Regions from separate parts of the Streptomyces sp. NPDC086077 genome, predicted to be linked through region 1. Evidence: riboswitches for the same ligand, from Rfam matches in the RefSeq annotation. Region 1 holds a riboswitch; each other region holds the start of a gene.
What was found. A riboswitch is a leader RNA that binds a small molecule or an ion and turns the genes downstream of it on or off. The one in region 1 is predicted to bind cobalamin.
Positions count from the first base shown of each region.

Region 2: it holds a riboswitch for cobalamin, as region 1 does, so the genes downstream of both, AB0O67_RS35710 (ribonucleoside-diphosphate reductase subunit alpha) here and AB0O67_RS08620 (energy-coupling factor ABC transporter permease) in region 1, are expected to answer to the same signal.
Region 3: it holds a riboswitch for cobalamin, as region 1 does, so the genes downstream of both, AB0O67_RS03635 (prenyltransferase/squalene oxidase repeat-containing protein) here and AB0O67_RS08620 (energy-coupling factor ABC transporter permease) in region 1, are expected to answer to the same signal.

Region 1 is NZ_JBFBJT010000019.1:56,777-61,887, reverse strand. It holds gene AB0O67_RS08625 (tetratricopeptide repeat protein) at 360-1,802, opposite strand; cobalamin riboswitch at 2,090-2,274, shown strand; gene AB0O67_RS08620 (energy-coupling factor ABC transporter permease) at 2,308-3,015, shown strand; gene AB0O67_RS08615 (energy-coupling factor ABC transporter substrate-binding protein) at 3,012-3,371, shown strand; gene cbiQ (cobalt ECF transporter T component CbiQ) at 3,377-4,126, shown strand; gene AB0O67_RS08605 (ATP-binding cassette domain-containing protein) at 4,123-4,977, shown strand.
Region 2 is NZ_JBFBJT010000240.1:1,860-6,970, forward strand. It holds gene AB0O67_RS35705 (ribonucleotide-diphosphate reductase subunit beta) at 1-221, opposite strand, end outside; gene AB0O67_RS35710 (ribonucleoside-diphosphate reductase subunit alpha) at 221-2,584, opposite strand; cobalamin riboswitch at 2,707-2,884, opposite strand; gene AB0O67_RS35715 (GNAT family N-acetyltransferase) at 2,901-3,407, opposite strand; gene mctP (monocarboxylate uptake permease MctP) at 3,516-5,111, opposite strand, start outside.
Region 3 is NZ_JBFBJT010000007.1:33,348-38,458, forward strand. It holds gene AB0O67_RS03625 (aldehyde dehydrogenase) at 1-1,226, opposite strand, end outside; gene AB0O67_RS03630 (MBL fold metallo-hydrolase) at 1,402-2,424, shown strand; cobalamin riboswitch at 2,743-2,868, shown strand; gene AB0O67_RS03635 (prenyltransferase/squalene oxidase repeat-containing protein) at 2,986-4,206, shown strand; gene AB0O67_RS03640 (SCO2322 family protein) at 4,203-4,838, shown strand; gene AB0O67_RS03645 (energy-coupling factor transporter transmembrane component T) at 4,831-5,111, shown strand, end outside.

The sequences.
Region 1 (5,111 bases):
AGGCGCATGGGGCGCTTCTCGTCACCCGAGCTGTCGCGGCCCGGGACCGACGTCGCGGGTCGCGAGGCGACGGCCTAGTACGTCTGCCTCAAGTTCTGGAAAACCATGGGAAGTTAAGGAAGTTAAGGCAGTTAAGGCATTACCAGGGGTAATCAGGGCACCCTGCGACGATCCTGTGTGGGTGTGGCCGAAGTCGCCTGGCGGCAACGGCCGTTGAGTACAGTCCGTCACCATCGCTGGACTCGGGGCGAGGGGCGAGGCGTGGGCCGGTCGCCCGAGGCCCCTGGCCGCCGACCACGGCTGCCCCGCTGCGGCGCGGGTCATGGACCACTGTCAGGGCCCTTCCCCCGCGCCGCCGGTCACCGGTTGGTCAGTGGCCTGAACGCGTTGCGTACGTCGGACCGGGAGTCGGTGACGTACCGGTCCCTAGGCGGGGTGTCGTCGTCGCCGTAGGAGAAGTACGAGAGGACCGCCGGGCAGCTCGATCCGCTGATCTGGACCGTACGCCGGGAGACGAGCTTGCCGGTGCGCACCTCGTAGACCCGCACCGGGATCGCGATCTTGTGAAAGGTCACGTAGGTGATGGCGCCGGAGTTCCGGCCCTGGTACGGGCACGTCTGGACGGAGGTCCCGAACTCCGGCTCGCCCACGCAGACGACCGCCGCCGCGCGGGCGGCGTCGGTGGCCTTCCAGTTGCCGGGGAGCTGGTTCGTGTACTCGGTGTTGCCGAAGTACAGCGCGCGGTTGGTGCCCTTGCCCATCGGCTTGGCGGCGCTGTACTTGGCCGGCTGGGAGCAGTACTCGGGCTGTTCGTCCTCCGTGCCGGACAGCAGGGAGCGGACGTTGTCCAGCTCGATGGCCTGCGTGGCCTTGGTGACGCCGGTGCGGGCCCGGCTCCCGAGGCTGTCGTCGGGGTACTCGTCGAGCAGCTGCCGGTACTGCGCCTTGGCGGCCTGCCAGTCGCCGCCCTGCATCAGGCTGTCACCGCAGGCGACGAGCGCGGCGGGCGCGACGCGGCTCGCGGTGCCCGCCGACCGGTCGAGCTGGTCGCGGGTCGGCTCGCGGTCGCGCAGCCAGTCGGTGACGCCGACGGTGCCGCAGGGGTTGTCCGTGGGCAGACCGTCGAGGAAGCCGTCCAGGACCGCGCGGACGGTCCGCTCGTTGCCGGGTTCCCGGAGCACCGAGGTGAGGATGCCGAAGCCCTGCTCCAGCGCGTCGGTGTCGTTGCCCAGGCCTCTGTCCAGCAGCACCTCGGCCGTCCCCAGGTTCCGGCAGTCCTCGACCACCTCGTCGCCCCGGGCGCTGACCGGGGCGCCGGCCACGCGGTGCCCGGCCCAGACCTCGTCCTGGGCGCGGAACACCCCGGCGCAGTCGCCCTTGTCGCGGGCCTCGGTGACGTCCTGTCCGATGCGCACGGCGTCGTACCGCAGGAGCCCCACCGCCAGCAGCACCGGCACGGTGACGCACAGCGCGATCAGGCGCTGCCCGCGGGACGCGACGCGCGGGGTGCCGCGGCTCGCCAGGAACCATCCGTGGGCGACGACCGCGACCCACCACACCAGCGCGGCGATCTCGTACCCCCACGCGGCGGTGGAGGCGAGCACGGAGACGAGAACGGCCGTGCCCAGCAGCGCCAGTGCGGCGAGAGCGCGCCGCCCGAGGAGCCAGTAGCCGACGCCGAGCAGGGAGGCGTTGCCGAGGGCGGCGGCCAGGGGGTCGTGGTGCTGTGGGCGGGGCGGCCCGGGCGGCCTGGGCGGCTCGGGCGGTGGCGCGAAGGGCATGGTGTGGGTCGGTTCGTCCATCGTGCTCCCCCTGGTGTGAATGGTTCCGAAAGCAGCCTTCGGTGCCGGAGTCACCGGACCCCGGCTTCGGCGTGCCCCCCGGCCGGCCACGGCCTCTCAACTCACTTATGTCTCTTTGCCGTTGCTGTCCAGCGATTCGGCACGCCCTTTCTACGGTGCCCCCGCCGGGAGGGGCCCCGAACCCCCCGGCGAACAGGGACGCCGGCGTCTCGCGTCACCTCGGTGCGCCGCGTGACCAGCGCCTTCGCACCCCCGATGCGCCGCTTGTCACCACACCCGCGGGCGCACTACTGTCACCACGCCTTGGTGAACGGGAAATCCGGTGCGATACCGGTGCGGCCCTCGCCACTGTGATCGGGAAGTCCGGCTCCGGCCCTCAGGGGCAGCCACTGGGTCCTAGTGACCCGGGAAGGCGGAGCACGGGCGGTGTCACCCGTCAGCCAGGAGACCGGCCGAGGCACGTTGTACACCATCCACGAGGTGCTGGAGAGGGTCTGCTGAAGCCATGCACATAGCCGAGGGTTTTCTGCCTCCGGCGCACGCGATCGCCTGGGGTGCCGCGTCCGCGCCGTTCGTCGTCCACGGAGTCCGCTCCCTCACCCGTGAGGTCAGGGAACATCCCGAGAGCACCCTGCTCCTCGGCGCCTCGGGCGCCTTCACCTTCGTCCTGTCGGCGCTGAAACTGCCGTCCGTGACCGGAAGCTGCTCGCATCCCACCGGCACGGGACTGGGCGCCATCCTGTTCCGGCCGCCGGTCATGGCGGTGCTCGGCACCATCACCCTGCTGTTCCAGGCGTTGCTGCTGGCGCACGGCGGGCTGACCACGCTCGGCGCCAACGTCTTCTCGATGGCGATCATCGGCCCCTGGGCCGGGTACGGCATCTACCGGCTGCTGCGGCGGTACGACGTGCCGCTGATGGTCGCCGTTTTCTTCGGCGCGTTCGTCGCGGACCTGTCCACGTACTGCGTCACCAGCGTCCAGCTGGCGCTCGCCTTCCCCGACCCGAGCAGCGGATTCCTGGGCGCGCTCGGCAAGTTCGGCTCCATCTTCGCGGTCACGCAGATCCCGCTCGCGGTGAGCGAGGGGCTGCTCACGGTGCTGGTGATGCGGCTGCTCGTGCAGTCCAGCAAGGGTGAACTGACCCGGCTGGGCGTGCTGCTCACCAAGAAGACCGGCAGCGAGCACAGCGGTACCGAGGCGGTGGCCCGATGAAGCGCAACACGAGGATCAACCTCCTGCTGCTGCTCGCCGTGGCCGCCCTCGCGGTGCTGCCGCTGGTGTTCGGGCTCGGCGACCACAAGGAGGAGCCGTTCACCGGCGCCGACGCCGAGGCGGAGACCGCGATCACCGAACTGGACCCGGACTACGAGCCCTGGTTCTCGCCGCTGTACGAGCCGCCGTCGGGTGAGATCGAGTCCGGGCTGTTCGCCCTTCAGGCGGCGGTCGGCGCGGGCGCGCTCGCGTACTACTTCGGGGTCCGGCGGGGGCGTCGTCAGGGTGAGGCCCGGGTCAGGGAGCAGCGGGGCGGGGTGCGGGTGCCCGAGCCCGACGGAGCCGAAGGGGCCTGAGCCTCGTGCTGCCGATCGACGCGGCGGCGCACAGCAGTCGCTGGCGCCGCCGCCATCCCGTGGACAAGGCCGTGCTCGGGCTGGGACTCACGGTGCTCGCGATCTCGTTGCCGCCCTGGCCGGGGGCCGCGCTGGTGCTGGTGACGGCGCTGGCCGTGCTGCTCGGGCCGGCGGGCGTGCCCGGGCGGCGGCTCTGGCTCGCGTACCGCGTGCCGCTGGGCTTCTGCGTCACCGGCGCGCTGCCGTTGCTCGTGCGGGTCAGCGGCCCGGACGGGTTCGTCGGTGTCGCCGACGGCGGCGCGCTGCGTGCCGGGGAGCTGCTGTTGCGCACCTCTGCGGCCTCCCTCGGTGTGCTGCTGTTCGCGTTCACCACCCCGATGTCCGACCTGCTGCCCCGCCTGGTCCGGGCCGGCGTCCCCGCGCCCGTCGTCGACGTGGCCCTGGTGACGTACCGCATGAGCTTCCTGCTCCTCGACTCCGTACGCCGGATCCGCGACGCGCAGGCGGCCCGTCTCGGGCACACCACGCGTGCCGCCCGGTGGCGGTCGCTGGCCGGGCTGGGCGCCACCGCCTTCGTGCGCGCCTTCGACCGGGCGACGCGCCTCCAGGCCGGGCTCGCCGGGCGCGGCTACGACGGCACCCTGCGCGTCCTGGTGCCCGAGGCCCGCGTCTCCGTGCGGTTCACGGCCGTGAGCGTCGCGCTGCTCGCGGCGCTGGCCGCCCTCACCTTCGTACTCGAAAGGCCGCTGTCATGAGCGAGGCCGCCCCCCTGATCGCCCTGCGGGACGCGTCGTTCGCCTACGAGGACGGCCCGGCCGTGCTCAGCGGCCTCGACTTCGAGGTGCGCGAGGGGCGCGCGCTCGCGCTGCTCGGCCGCAACGGCAGTGGCAAGACCACGCTGATGCGGCTGCTCAGCGGGGGACTGAGGCCGCGCGCCGGGAAGTTGACGGTGGACGGCACCACGGTGTCGTACGACCGGAAGGGGCTGACCCGGTTGCGGACCACCGTCCAGCTGGTGGTGCAGGATCCGGACGACCAGCTCTTCGCCGCCTCGGTGGCGCAGGACGTGTCCTTCGGGCCGCTCAACCTGGGGCTGCCGGACTCCGAGGTGCGGGCGCGGGTGGCTCAGGCGCTGGCGGCGCTGGACATCGCCGCGCTGGCGGACCGGCCCACGCATCTGCTGTCGTACGGGCAGCGCAAGCGGACCGCGATCGCCGGTGCCGTCGCCATGCGGCCGCGGGTGCTGATCCTCGACGAGCCGACGGCCGGGCTCGATCCCGACGGGCAGGAACGGCTGCTCGCCACCCTCGACGGGCTGCGTACGAGCGGCACGACGGTGGTGATGGCCACCCACGACGTCGACCTGGCCCTGCGCTGGGCCGACGACGCGGCCCTGCTCACCCCGGCCGGCGTCCGCACCGGCCCCGCGCCCGAGAACCTGGCGCGCGCGGAACTCCTGCGGGCGGCGGGCCTGCGCCTGCCGTGGGGCGTCGCGGCGGCGGAACTGCTACGCGGCCAGGGCCTGCTGGACGGTACGGCGACCGGTCCGCGCACGGCGGAGGAGCTGGCGGCGTGGGCGGCGGCGCAGGCGGGGCCGCGCGGCTGAGAGCCGCCGCGTGCCGGAACCTTCCGCCCTGCCGGGCGTCCCCGCGCCGCCTGCGCCGCGCGAGCAGGGTCGTACCCGCGACGACGGCTCCGATCACCCCGGCCTTGGCGCCCTTGTGGACGGCGTGCTCGCCG
Region 2 (5,111 bases), on a different contig from region 1:
GAGTCGCCCGTCGCGAAGAACGCCACCAGGCGGCCGATCAGGTGCTGCTCCATCGGGGACAGCTTCGCGAGGTCGGCGACGTCCGAGTGGAGGTCGACCTCCTCCACGGTCCAGGTGTTCTTGATGGCGTCCCGGTAGCGCTCGTAGAAGTCCGGGTAGCGCATCGGACGCAGAGTCAGCTCGAAGCCGGGGTCGAGAAGGTTCTGGGAACGGGTGGACATCACTGGCAGGCCTCGCAGGACTCGGGGTTTTCCAGGGAGCAGGCGACCGCTTCGGGGTCCGGGGTCGCCTGGACGGGGATGGTGGCTTGCGCCTGGGCCGCGCGGGCGATGCGGGTCGCGGGGCGGGAGCGCAGGTAGTACGTCGTCTTCAGGCCCGACTTCCAGGCGTACGCGTACATCGAGGAGAGCTTGCCGATGGTCGGCGTCTCCAGGAACAGGTTCAGCGACTGGGCCTGGTCGAGGTACGGGGTGCGCGCGGCAGCCATGTCGATCAGCCCGCGCTGCGGCAGCTCCCACGCCGTGCGGTACAGCTGCCGTACGTCCTCCGGGATCCAGGCGAAGTCGTGCACCGAGCCGTTCGCCTCGCGCAGCGCCTCACGGGTGCGGGCGTCCCAGACGCCGAGGGCCTTCAGCTCCTGCACCAGGTAGGAGTTGACCTGGAGGAACTCGCCGGACAGCGTCTCGCGCTTGAAGAGGTTCGACACCTGTGGCTCGATGCACTCGTAGACACCGGCGATCGAGGCGATCGTGGCGGTGGGCGCGATGGCCAGCAGCAGGGAGTTGCGCATGCCGACCGCGGCGATCCGCTCGCGCAGCGCCGCCCAGCGCTCCGGCCAGGTCGGCTCGACGCCGTAGTGGTCGGGGTGCAGCACGCCCCGTGCGGTACGGGTCTTGTCCCAGGCGGGCAGCGGGCCGTTGCGCTCGGCGAGGTCGGCGGACGCCTCGTACGCGGCGAGCATGATCCGCTCGGCGATCCGGGTGGACAGCGCCTTCGCCTCGGGTGAGTCGAAGGGCACCCGCAGCTTGAAGAAGACGTCCTGCAGGCCCATCGCGCCGAGGCCGACGGGGCGCCACCGGGCGTTGGAGCGGCCCGCCTGCTCGGTCGGGTAGAAGTTGATGTCGACCACGCGGTCGAGGAAGGTCACGGCGGTGCGGACGGTGGCGTCCAGCCGCTCCCAGTCGATGCCGCCGTCAACGACGAACGCGCCCAGGTTGACCGAGCCCAGGTTGCAGACGGCCGTCTCGCCGTCGTCCGTGACCTCCAGGATCTCCGTGCAGAGGTTCGAGGAGTGGACGACGTGGCCCGGCTCGGCGGTCTGGTTGGCGGTGCGGTTGGCGGCGTCCTTGAAGGTCATCCAGCCGTTGCCGGTCTGCGCGAGGGTGCGCATCATCCGGCCGTACAGCTCACGGGCGGGAAGCGACTTCTTCGCCAGGCCCTTCCTCTCGGCCTCGCGGTAAGCCGCGTCGAACTCCTCGCCCCACAGGTCGACCAGTTCGGGCACGTCCGACGGCGAGAACAGCGACCACGGCGCGTCCGCGTTCACCCGCCGCATGAACTCGTCCGGGATCCAGTGCGCGAGGTTGAGGTTGTGCGTGCGGCGGGCGTCCTCACCGGTGTTGTCCCGCAGCTCAAGGAACTCCTCGATGTCGGAGTGCCAGGTCTCCAGGTAGACGGCGGCCGCACCCTTGCGCCGGCCACCCTGGTTCACGGCGGCGACCGAGGCGTCCAGCGTCTTCAGGAACGGGACGATGCCGTTGGAGTGACCGTTGGTGCCGCGGATCAGGGAGCCGCGGGAGCGGATCCGGGAGTACGAGAGGCCGATGCCGCCGGCGTGCTTGGAGAGCCGGGCGACCTGGTGGTAGCGCTCGTAGAGGGAGTCCAGCTCGTCCTTGGGGGAGTCCAGCAGGTAGCAGGACGACATCTGGGGGTGCCGGGTGCCGGAGTTGAAGAGGGTGGGGGACGAGGGGAGGTAGTCGAGGCGGCTCATGAGCCCGTAGAGCGCGGCGACTTCGTCCAGCGACCGGGTGGTGTCGTCCTCGGCGAGACCCGCGGCGACGCGCAGCATGAAGTACTGGGGCGTCTCGACGACCTTGCGGGTGATCGGGTGCCGGAGCAGGTAGCGGCTGTGCAGGGTGCGCAGGCCGAAGTAGCCGAAGCGGTCGTCGGCGTTCCGGTCGATCAGGGTGTCCAGGCGGTCGGCGTGCAGGCGCACGAACGCGGCCGTACGGTCGGCGATCAGCCCTTCCCGGTGCCCCACGGCGACGGACTCCGTGAAGGACGTGACGCCCTGGGAGGCGGCCTCGGCGGCGATGGAGCCGGTCAGCAGCCGCGCGGCGAGACGGGAGTAGGCGGGGTCCTCGGAGATCAGGCCGGCGGCGGCCTCCGTGGCCAGCTCCCGCAGTTCGCTCTCGTCCGCCCGGGCGGAACGGCCACGCAGCGCGGCGGCGGCGACCCGGCCGGGATCGGCGTCGGGGAGGTCGGCGGTCAGCTCGGTCAGGGTCCGCAGCAACGCGGTTCCGGGACCGTCGGGTTCCACTTCCACCGTTGTCGCTGCGGCCGGTTCGGCTGGCGCGATGGTCACGTGGGGCTCTCCCTCGCTCGGCACGGGGCCTTGCGGAGGGCAGGGGGCAGCACACGAGCGCACAGGGCGTCGCGTCCACCGGCCCATTCCACGAGACCCGGACGTCAGGGCGCCCGAGCCGGACGGCCGGGCGCGCTGTCGGCAGGTCCTCGGACTGACCAGGCGGGCACCCCCTTTTCAGGGCGGACACACGCAAGTACACCGTTGCGGGACAGTTCCGGATTCGCACCGGATTCCCCTGCGGCGACAGCGAGCATGAGCATACATCTAGTGCCGGGTGCCGACGGCACCCCCATATGTTGTGTCGCCGATGACTTCAGAGCGTCAACTGGTAGGTGAGAAGCGTGATGTCGTCGAGGTCCGGGAGGGGGTTCCAGTCGCGCTCCGGGGTGCGGGTGAAGCCCAGTCGTTCGTAGATGCGGTGGGCGCTGCGCATGGTCCGCTGGGTCGACAGGACGATCCCGGTGCAGCCCTCGACGGCGCGGGCGCGGTCGAGACAGGCGCGCACGAGGGCCTCGCCGACGCCTCGGCCGCGGGCCTCCCGGGCGACGGCGAGCATACGGATCTCGGCCTCCGAGGGGCCGGCTATGTCGGCCATGGGGCCGCCGGACGGGACGAAGGTGACGCCTCCCAGGACACGTTGGCGCTCGACGGCCACGAGTACCTCCGCGGCGGCGGCGCGCTTGGCGACGTCTCGCAGTTCGCCGAGGTACTCGTCGTGCTCGCCGAAGTCCAGAAGGCCGTCCTGGAGGTAGGCCTGCGCGGTGATCTCGCCGAGACCGGCGAACTCGGCGTGGCGCGCGGGGCGGATTTCGATGTCCATGGGGGGAGTGTGTACGACAGCGGGCCGCCGTGTGGCTCAGTGCCGGCGGCCCGCTGCGGGTTGTCCGTGGGCTGGTCGTGCAGTCCCCGCGCCCCTACGGGGCGCGTCTCAGTGGGCGGCTCCCGCCGTCGCCGGCGGCAGCTCCACCTGGACTCCCGGGTCGCCGGCGTCCGCCGTGTAGTCCCCGGGCTTCGTCTCGTCGACGCCCTCGGGGGCCTTCACGGCCTTCAGGACGAAGGTGAGGACCACCGTGACCACCAGGTTCAGGACGAACGCCGTGAGGCCGATGTACCCGATCTCGCCGATGCCGGGGATCTCCGCCGAGGAGCCGCCGAAGTGCTTCTGCGTCGGGGAGGCGACGCCGTACGCCGCGACCGTGCCGTAGGTCATGCCGACCGCCCAGCCTGCCAGCAGCGCCCAGCGGTGGAACCAGCGGGTGAACAGGCCGCCGACCAGGGCGGGCATGGTCTGCAGTATCCAGATGCCGCCCAGCAGCTGGAAGTTGATCGCGACCGTCTTGTCCATCCCGAGGACGAAGACGAGGGCGCCGACCTTCACCAGCAGGGACACCAGCTTGGAGACCTTGGTCTCCTGCGCGGGCGTGGCGTCCGGCTTGAGGAAGTCCTTGTAGATGTTGCGGGTGAAGAGGTTGGCCGCCGCGATCGACATGATGGCCGCCGGGACCAGCGCGCCGATGCCGATCGCCGCGAACGCGACGCCGGTGAACCAGTCCGGGAACATGGTCTCGAACAGCTGGGGGATCGCCAGCTGGCCGTTCTCGACCTTGATGCCGGCCGCGATCGCCATGAAGCCGAGCAGGCCCAGCAGGCCCAGCATCAGCGAGTACAGCGGCAGGATCGTGGAGTTGCGGCGGATCACGTCCCGGCTGCGGCTGGACAGCACGGCCGTGACGCTGTGCGGGTACATGAACAGGGCGAGCGCCGAGCCCAGTGCCAGCGTGGCGTACGTCCACTGCGAGGCGGCGGTCGGCACCAGTCCGCCCGCACCGGCCTCCGTGTACTTGTCGTTCGCCGCGGCGAAGATGTCGTCGAAGCCGCCCAGCTTGATCGGGATGTAGATGATGGCGACGGCGATCACGATGTAGATCAGCGCGTCCTTGACGAACGCGATCAGGGCCGGCGCCCGCAGACCCGACGAGTACGTGTACGCGGCCAGCACACCGAAGGCGATCAGCAGCGGCAGGTCCTTGATGAACCAGTTGGTGTCCTCGCCGCCGCCGATGCCCATCACGTCCAGCACGGCCTGGATGCCGACCAGCTGGAGGGCGATGTACGGCATGGTCGCGAGGATGCCCGTGACCGCGACCGCGAGGGAGAGCCCCTTGGAGCCGAAGCGGCCGCGGACGAAGTCCGAGGTGGTGACGTAGCCGTGCTTGTGGGAGACCGACCACAGCCGCGGCAGGAAGACGAACATCATCGGGTAGATGAGGATCGTGTACGGCACCGCGAAGAAGCCGGCCGCGCCCGCCGCGTAGATCGCCGCCGGTACGGCGACGAAGGTGTACGCCGTGTAGAGGTCGCCGCCGAGCAGGAACCAGGTGATCCAGGTGCCGAAGGACCGGCCGCCCAGGCCCCACTCGTCGAGGCTGTGCTCGTTCTCGGCCTTGCGCCAGCGCGCGGCCAGGAAGCCCATCACCGTGACGGCGAGGAAGAAGAGGATGAATACGGCGAGTGCGACGCCGTT
Region 3 (5,111 bases), on a different contig from region 1:
TCGTTCGCGATCCTCACGGCCTCGGCCTCGTCGCCGTACGGCAGGAGGCAGATCACCGGGCCGAAGATCTCCTCGCGGGCGATCCGCATGGAGTTGTCGACGTCCCCGAAGAGGGTCGGTTCGACGTACCAGCCGCGCTCCAGGCCCGCCGGGCGCCCGCCGCCCGTGAGGATCTTGGCGCCCTCCTCCTGGCCGATGCGGATGTAGTCGAGGCTGCGCCGCTGCTGCCGCCGGGCGACCAGCGGCCCCACCTGCGTCGCCGGGTCCAGCGGGTCGCCGACGACGAGCGCGCTCGCGGCCGCCGCGAACGCCTCCGCGAACTCCGGGTAGCGCGAGCGCGGCAGCAGGATCCGGGTCTGCGCCACACAGGCCTGCCCGTTGTTCATCCAGGCCGCCGGCACGATCCCGGCCACGGCGGTCTCCACGTCCGCGTCCGGCAGCACGACCGCCGCCGACTTGCCGCCCAGCTCCAGGGTGACCCGGGTCAGGTTGCGCGCGGCGACCTCCATCACGCGCCGCCCCGCCGCCACCGACCCCGTGAACGACACCTTGTCGATCGCAGGATGCGCCACGAGGTACTCGCTCACCTCACGGTCGGCGGGCAGGATCGACAGCACGCCCTCCGGGAGCCCGGCCTCCCGCGCGATCTCACCGAGCAGATACGCGTCCAGCGGCGACTCCGGTGAGGGCTTGAGGACGACCGTGCAGCCGGTCAGCAGCGCGGGGGCGAGCTTGGCGGCGGCCACGAACTGCGGGACGTTCCAGGGCACCACCGCCGCGACGACCCCGACCGGTTCGCGCCGCACGAGGAGCCGTCCGAGCACGCCGTCGCGCGTCTCCTCGTACGGGAAGTCACGGGCGACCCGGATCGCCGCGTCCCAGACCATCATCGCGCCGAGCGCCTGCGCGAGGACGCTCCAGGAGTACGGCGACCCGTTCTCGGACGAGATCACGCGGGCGATCTCCTCGTGCCGGGCGGCGATGCCGTCCTTGATCCGCCCGACGACCGCGATCCGCTCGTCGAGGGACATCCGTGGCCAGGGCCCCTCGTCGAAGGCCCGGCGGGCGGCCGCGAGCGCCCGGTCCACGTCCTCCGCCGAGGCGTGCGGCACGCGCCCGATGACCTCCTCGGTGTGCGGGGAGACCACCTCGATGACGTCCTTGCCGAGGGGATCGGTCAACTCCCCGCCGATGAACAGCTGTCCGTGTTCCACGAGCTCCGTCATGGCGACTGCCTCCCTGATCCCGACGCCGCGCCTCTGACACTCCATCAGATATGCGGACTACGAGGACTGATACCAGCTCGCCCCGGAGGAGTCCACGGCCCGGAACCGGCGACTCGGGCTCCCATGGAAACGTGTTCTAGTTATAGTGACCGCACGGTGGCGATCGGGGGAACCCATGACGCAGGTGCACGACCACGGCGGCGGCGTACGGTCCCTGAAGGTCCCCATCCCGGGCAACCCCCTCGGCCACACCCTCGTGCACGTCGTCGACACCGACGCCGGCCCGGTGCTGATCGACACCGGCTGGGACGATCCGGCGTCCTGGGACACCCTCGCCGCGGGGCTCGCGGCGTGCGGCACCTCGGCCGCCGAGGTGCACGGCGTGGTCGTCACCCACCACCACCCCGACCACCACGGCCTGTCGGGCCGGGTGCGGGAGGCGTCGGGGGCGTGGATCGCGATGCACGCGGCGGACGCGGCGGTGGTGCGCCGCACGCACGAGGCCCGTCCCGAGCACTGGTTCTCGTACATGGCGGACAAGCTCACCGCGGCCGGCGCCCCCGAGGCCCACATCGCCCCCCTGCGCACCGCCCGCGGCCGCCTCCCCGGCCTCTCCCCCGCCCTCCCCGACCGCGAGATCGTCCCCGGCGAGCTGCTCGACCTCCCCGGCCGCCGGCTGCGCGCGATCTGGACGCCGGGCCACACGCCGGGCCATGTCTGCCTGCACCTGGAGGAGGAGCACCCTGCCCGGCTCCCGGGCCACGGCCGCCTGTTCTCCGGCGACCACGTGCTGCCCGGGATCACCCCGCACATCGGCCTGTACGAGGACCCGGACGACACGACCGTCACCGACCCGCTCGGCGACTACCTGGCCTCCCTGGAGCGCGTCGCCCGCCTCGGGCCCGCCGAGGTCCTCCCGGCGCACCAGCACGCCTTCACCGACGCCCCTGCCCGGGTGGCGGAGTTGCTCACCCATCACGAGGCGCGTCTCACCGGTCTGCTGGTGCTCCTGACCGAGCCCCTCACCCCCTGGCAGCTCGCCGAGCGCATGGACTGGAACCGCCCCTGGGCCCATATCCCCTACGGTTCCCGCAACATCGCCGTCTCTGAGGCGGAGGCCCATCTGCGCCGCCTGGTGAAGCTGGGGCGGGCGGAGGCGGTGCCGGGGAGCGATCCGGTCACGTACGTGGCGGTCTGAGGCCTTCGCGGCACCTGGACGAGCCCGCGCCGGACCTCCGGTGGATTCGGCCCGGTCCCCGGACGACGGCGGCCACCGCCGCTCGTACTTCCTGCCCCCTTCTCTCATCCCTTGTCCTCCACGGGAGTTCGCATGGCGTGGCCGCGACTACGGCGCCGCGGGGCCGTGCCGCCGCCCGCCGTGCCGGGGCCGTGCGCGCTCGGCCGGCACACGGCCACGAGTCCGGCCCGGTCGGCCGCTGCCGTGCGGCGGGCCTGGTCAGGACCCGCGCCTAGCCCCGGCCGGGTGTGACCGGCGCCCCACGGGGGGTTCGGCTACGGGCGGGTAGAGTGGCCCGGTCGTCATCACACCCGTACGGGGGAAAGCCGGTGCAAATCCGGCGCTGACCCGCAACCGTGAGCAGCCGAGGCTGTGAGCCGGACCGCCCCGCACGGAAGCGTGACCGGCTCAAGTGCACCGGCAACCGGCCGGTGTACGGCACCGTCGAGGTATACGGAGCCGAGCCGCCCGGGGGTTGCCCGTGCTGCGCGGCTCCCCCGCAGGGAGAGGCACCCGCCGATCATGAACGTCGTCCGCCGCAGCGCAGCGGCCCTGGCCGTCACCGCAGTGATCGGTGCCGCCGCGACCCCGGTCGCCCACGCCGCGAGCCCCTCGCCGTCGCTGCCCTCGGGCCTGTACGGCACGGGCGACCCGACCTACGACGGCGTGTGGCGCCAGTCGCTCGCCCTGCTCGCCCAGGACGCCGTCGGCGTGCGGCCCGCCGCCTCGGCCGTGGACTGGCTCGCCGGACAGCAGTGCGCCGACGGCGCGTTCGCGCCGTACCGCGCCGACACCGCCAAAGCCTGCGACGCCAGGACGCCGGTCGACACCAACATGACCTCCGCCGCCGTGCAGGCGCTCGCCGCGCTCGGCGGGCACGACGCCGTCACCGGCAAGGCCGTCACGTGGCTGAAGTCCGCGCAGAACAAGGACGGCGGCTGGGGCTACACCGCCGGCAGCCCCAGCGACGCCAACTCGACCTCCCTGGTGATCGGCGCCCTCTCCGCCGCCGGCGAACAGCCGAACGACGTCGTCAAGGGCGGCAGGTCTCCCTTCGACGCCCTGCTGACGTTCGCCATACCGTGCGACGACGACAAGGGCGCCGGCGCCTTCGCCTACCAGCCGGACGAGAAGGGTGCCCTCGCCGCCAACGCGGACGCCACCGCGGCCGGTGTGCTGGGCGCGCTCGGCAAGGGCCTGACCGCCGAGGCCGCCGGCACCGGGGCCGCGCCCTCCTGCACCGACGGCGACGACCTCACCCCCGAGCAGGCCGCCGCGAACGGCGCCTCCTACCTCTCCGACGCGCTCGCCGCGGACGGCCACCTCATGTCGGCGCTCGCCGGTGCCGAGGACCAGCCGGACTACGGCAACACCGCCGACGCCGTCGTGGCCCTCGCCGCCCAGGGTGGTGCCGAGCAGGCGGCCGGGCCCCTCAAGTGGCTTGAGCGGAACGCCACCACGTGGGCCAGGCAGAGCGGCCCCGCCGCCCACGCCCAGCTGATCCTCGCCGCGCACGCGGCCGGCGCCGACCCGCGCGACTTCGGCGGCACGGACCTCGTGCGGCTGCTGGGCGCGTCGGGGCCCGCCCCGCAGGCCGCGAAGCAGACCGCCGCCGCGGACAGCGACGCCAAGTCCGAGTCGGAGGACGGCTTCGGTGTCTGGTGGTACGTCGGCGTCTGCCTGGTCGCCGGTGTCGGCATCGGCTTCCTGCTCAGCGGCCGGAACCGGAAGCAGCAGCCGTGACACGCCGTGCGGCGCTCCTGTTCACCGCTCTCCTGATCGCCCTGGCGGGCGGCACGGGCCCGGCCCAGGCCACCGGCTACCGCTACTGGTCGTTCTGGGAGCGCGACGGCGAGGCGTGGACGTACGCCACCCAGGGTCCCTCCACCGCCCGCCCCGCCGACGGCTCCGTCCAGGGCTTCCGCTTCGCCGTCAGCGAGGACTCCCAGGACGCCTCCCAGCCGCGCGGCGAGGCCGGCTTCACGACGATCTGCGCCGGCACCCCCGCGCGGGACGGCCAGAAGCGGGTGGCCCTGGTCATCGACTTCGGCACGGCGTCGGACGCCCCCTCCGGCGAGACCCCGCCCGCGTCCCGCACGGCCTGCGCCCGGCTCGCCCCGGACGGGACGACGGCGGACGCCCTGGCGGCGGTCGCCAAGCCTCTGCGCTACGACGCCGACGCCCTGTTGTGCGCGATCGGCGGCTATCCGGAGAAGGGCTGCGGGGAGCAGGTCTCGTCGGAGAGGAAGGCGTCGCCGGCGTCGGAGGCCGGGAGCGGCGGCGGTCCGTCGCTGGGCATCGTCGCCGGGGTGGCGGCGGTGGCGGTACTGGGCGCGGCAGTCGGCTGGCAGGCCCGCCGGCACAGGCATGGCTGACACGGGCTCGGGGGCGGACGGTCGCGGCATCCCGTCGGCGCGGGCGGGCGTCCCCGCCCCTCGGCGCCGGTACTCCGTGCCCGTCCACCCCGGTGCCTGGTGGCTCTGGTCCCTTGCCCTGGGTACCGCCGCCACCCGCACCACCAACCCCCTCCTCCTCGCCCTCCTCGTCACGGTCTCGGCCTACGTCGTCATCACCCGCCGCCCCCACACCCCTTGGGCCCGCTCCTACGGCGCCTTCGTCAAGCTCGCTCTCGCCGTGCTGCTCGTCCG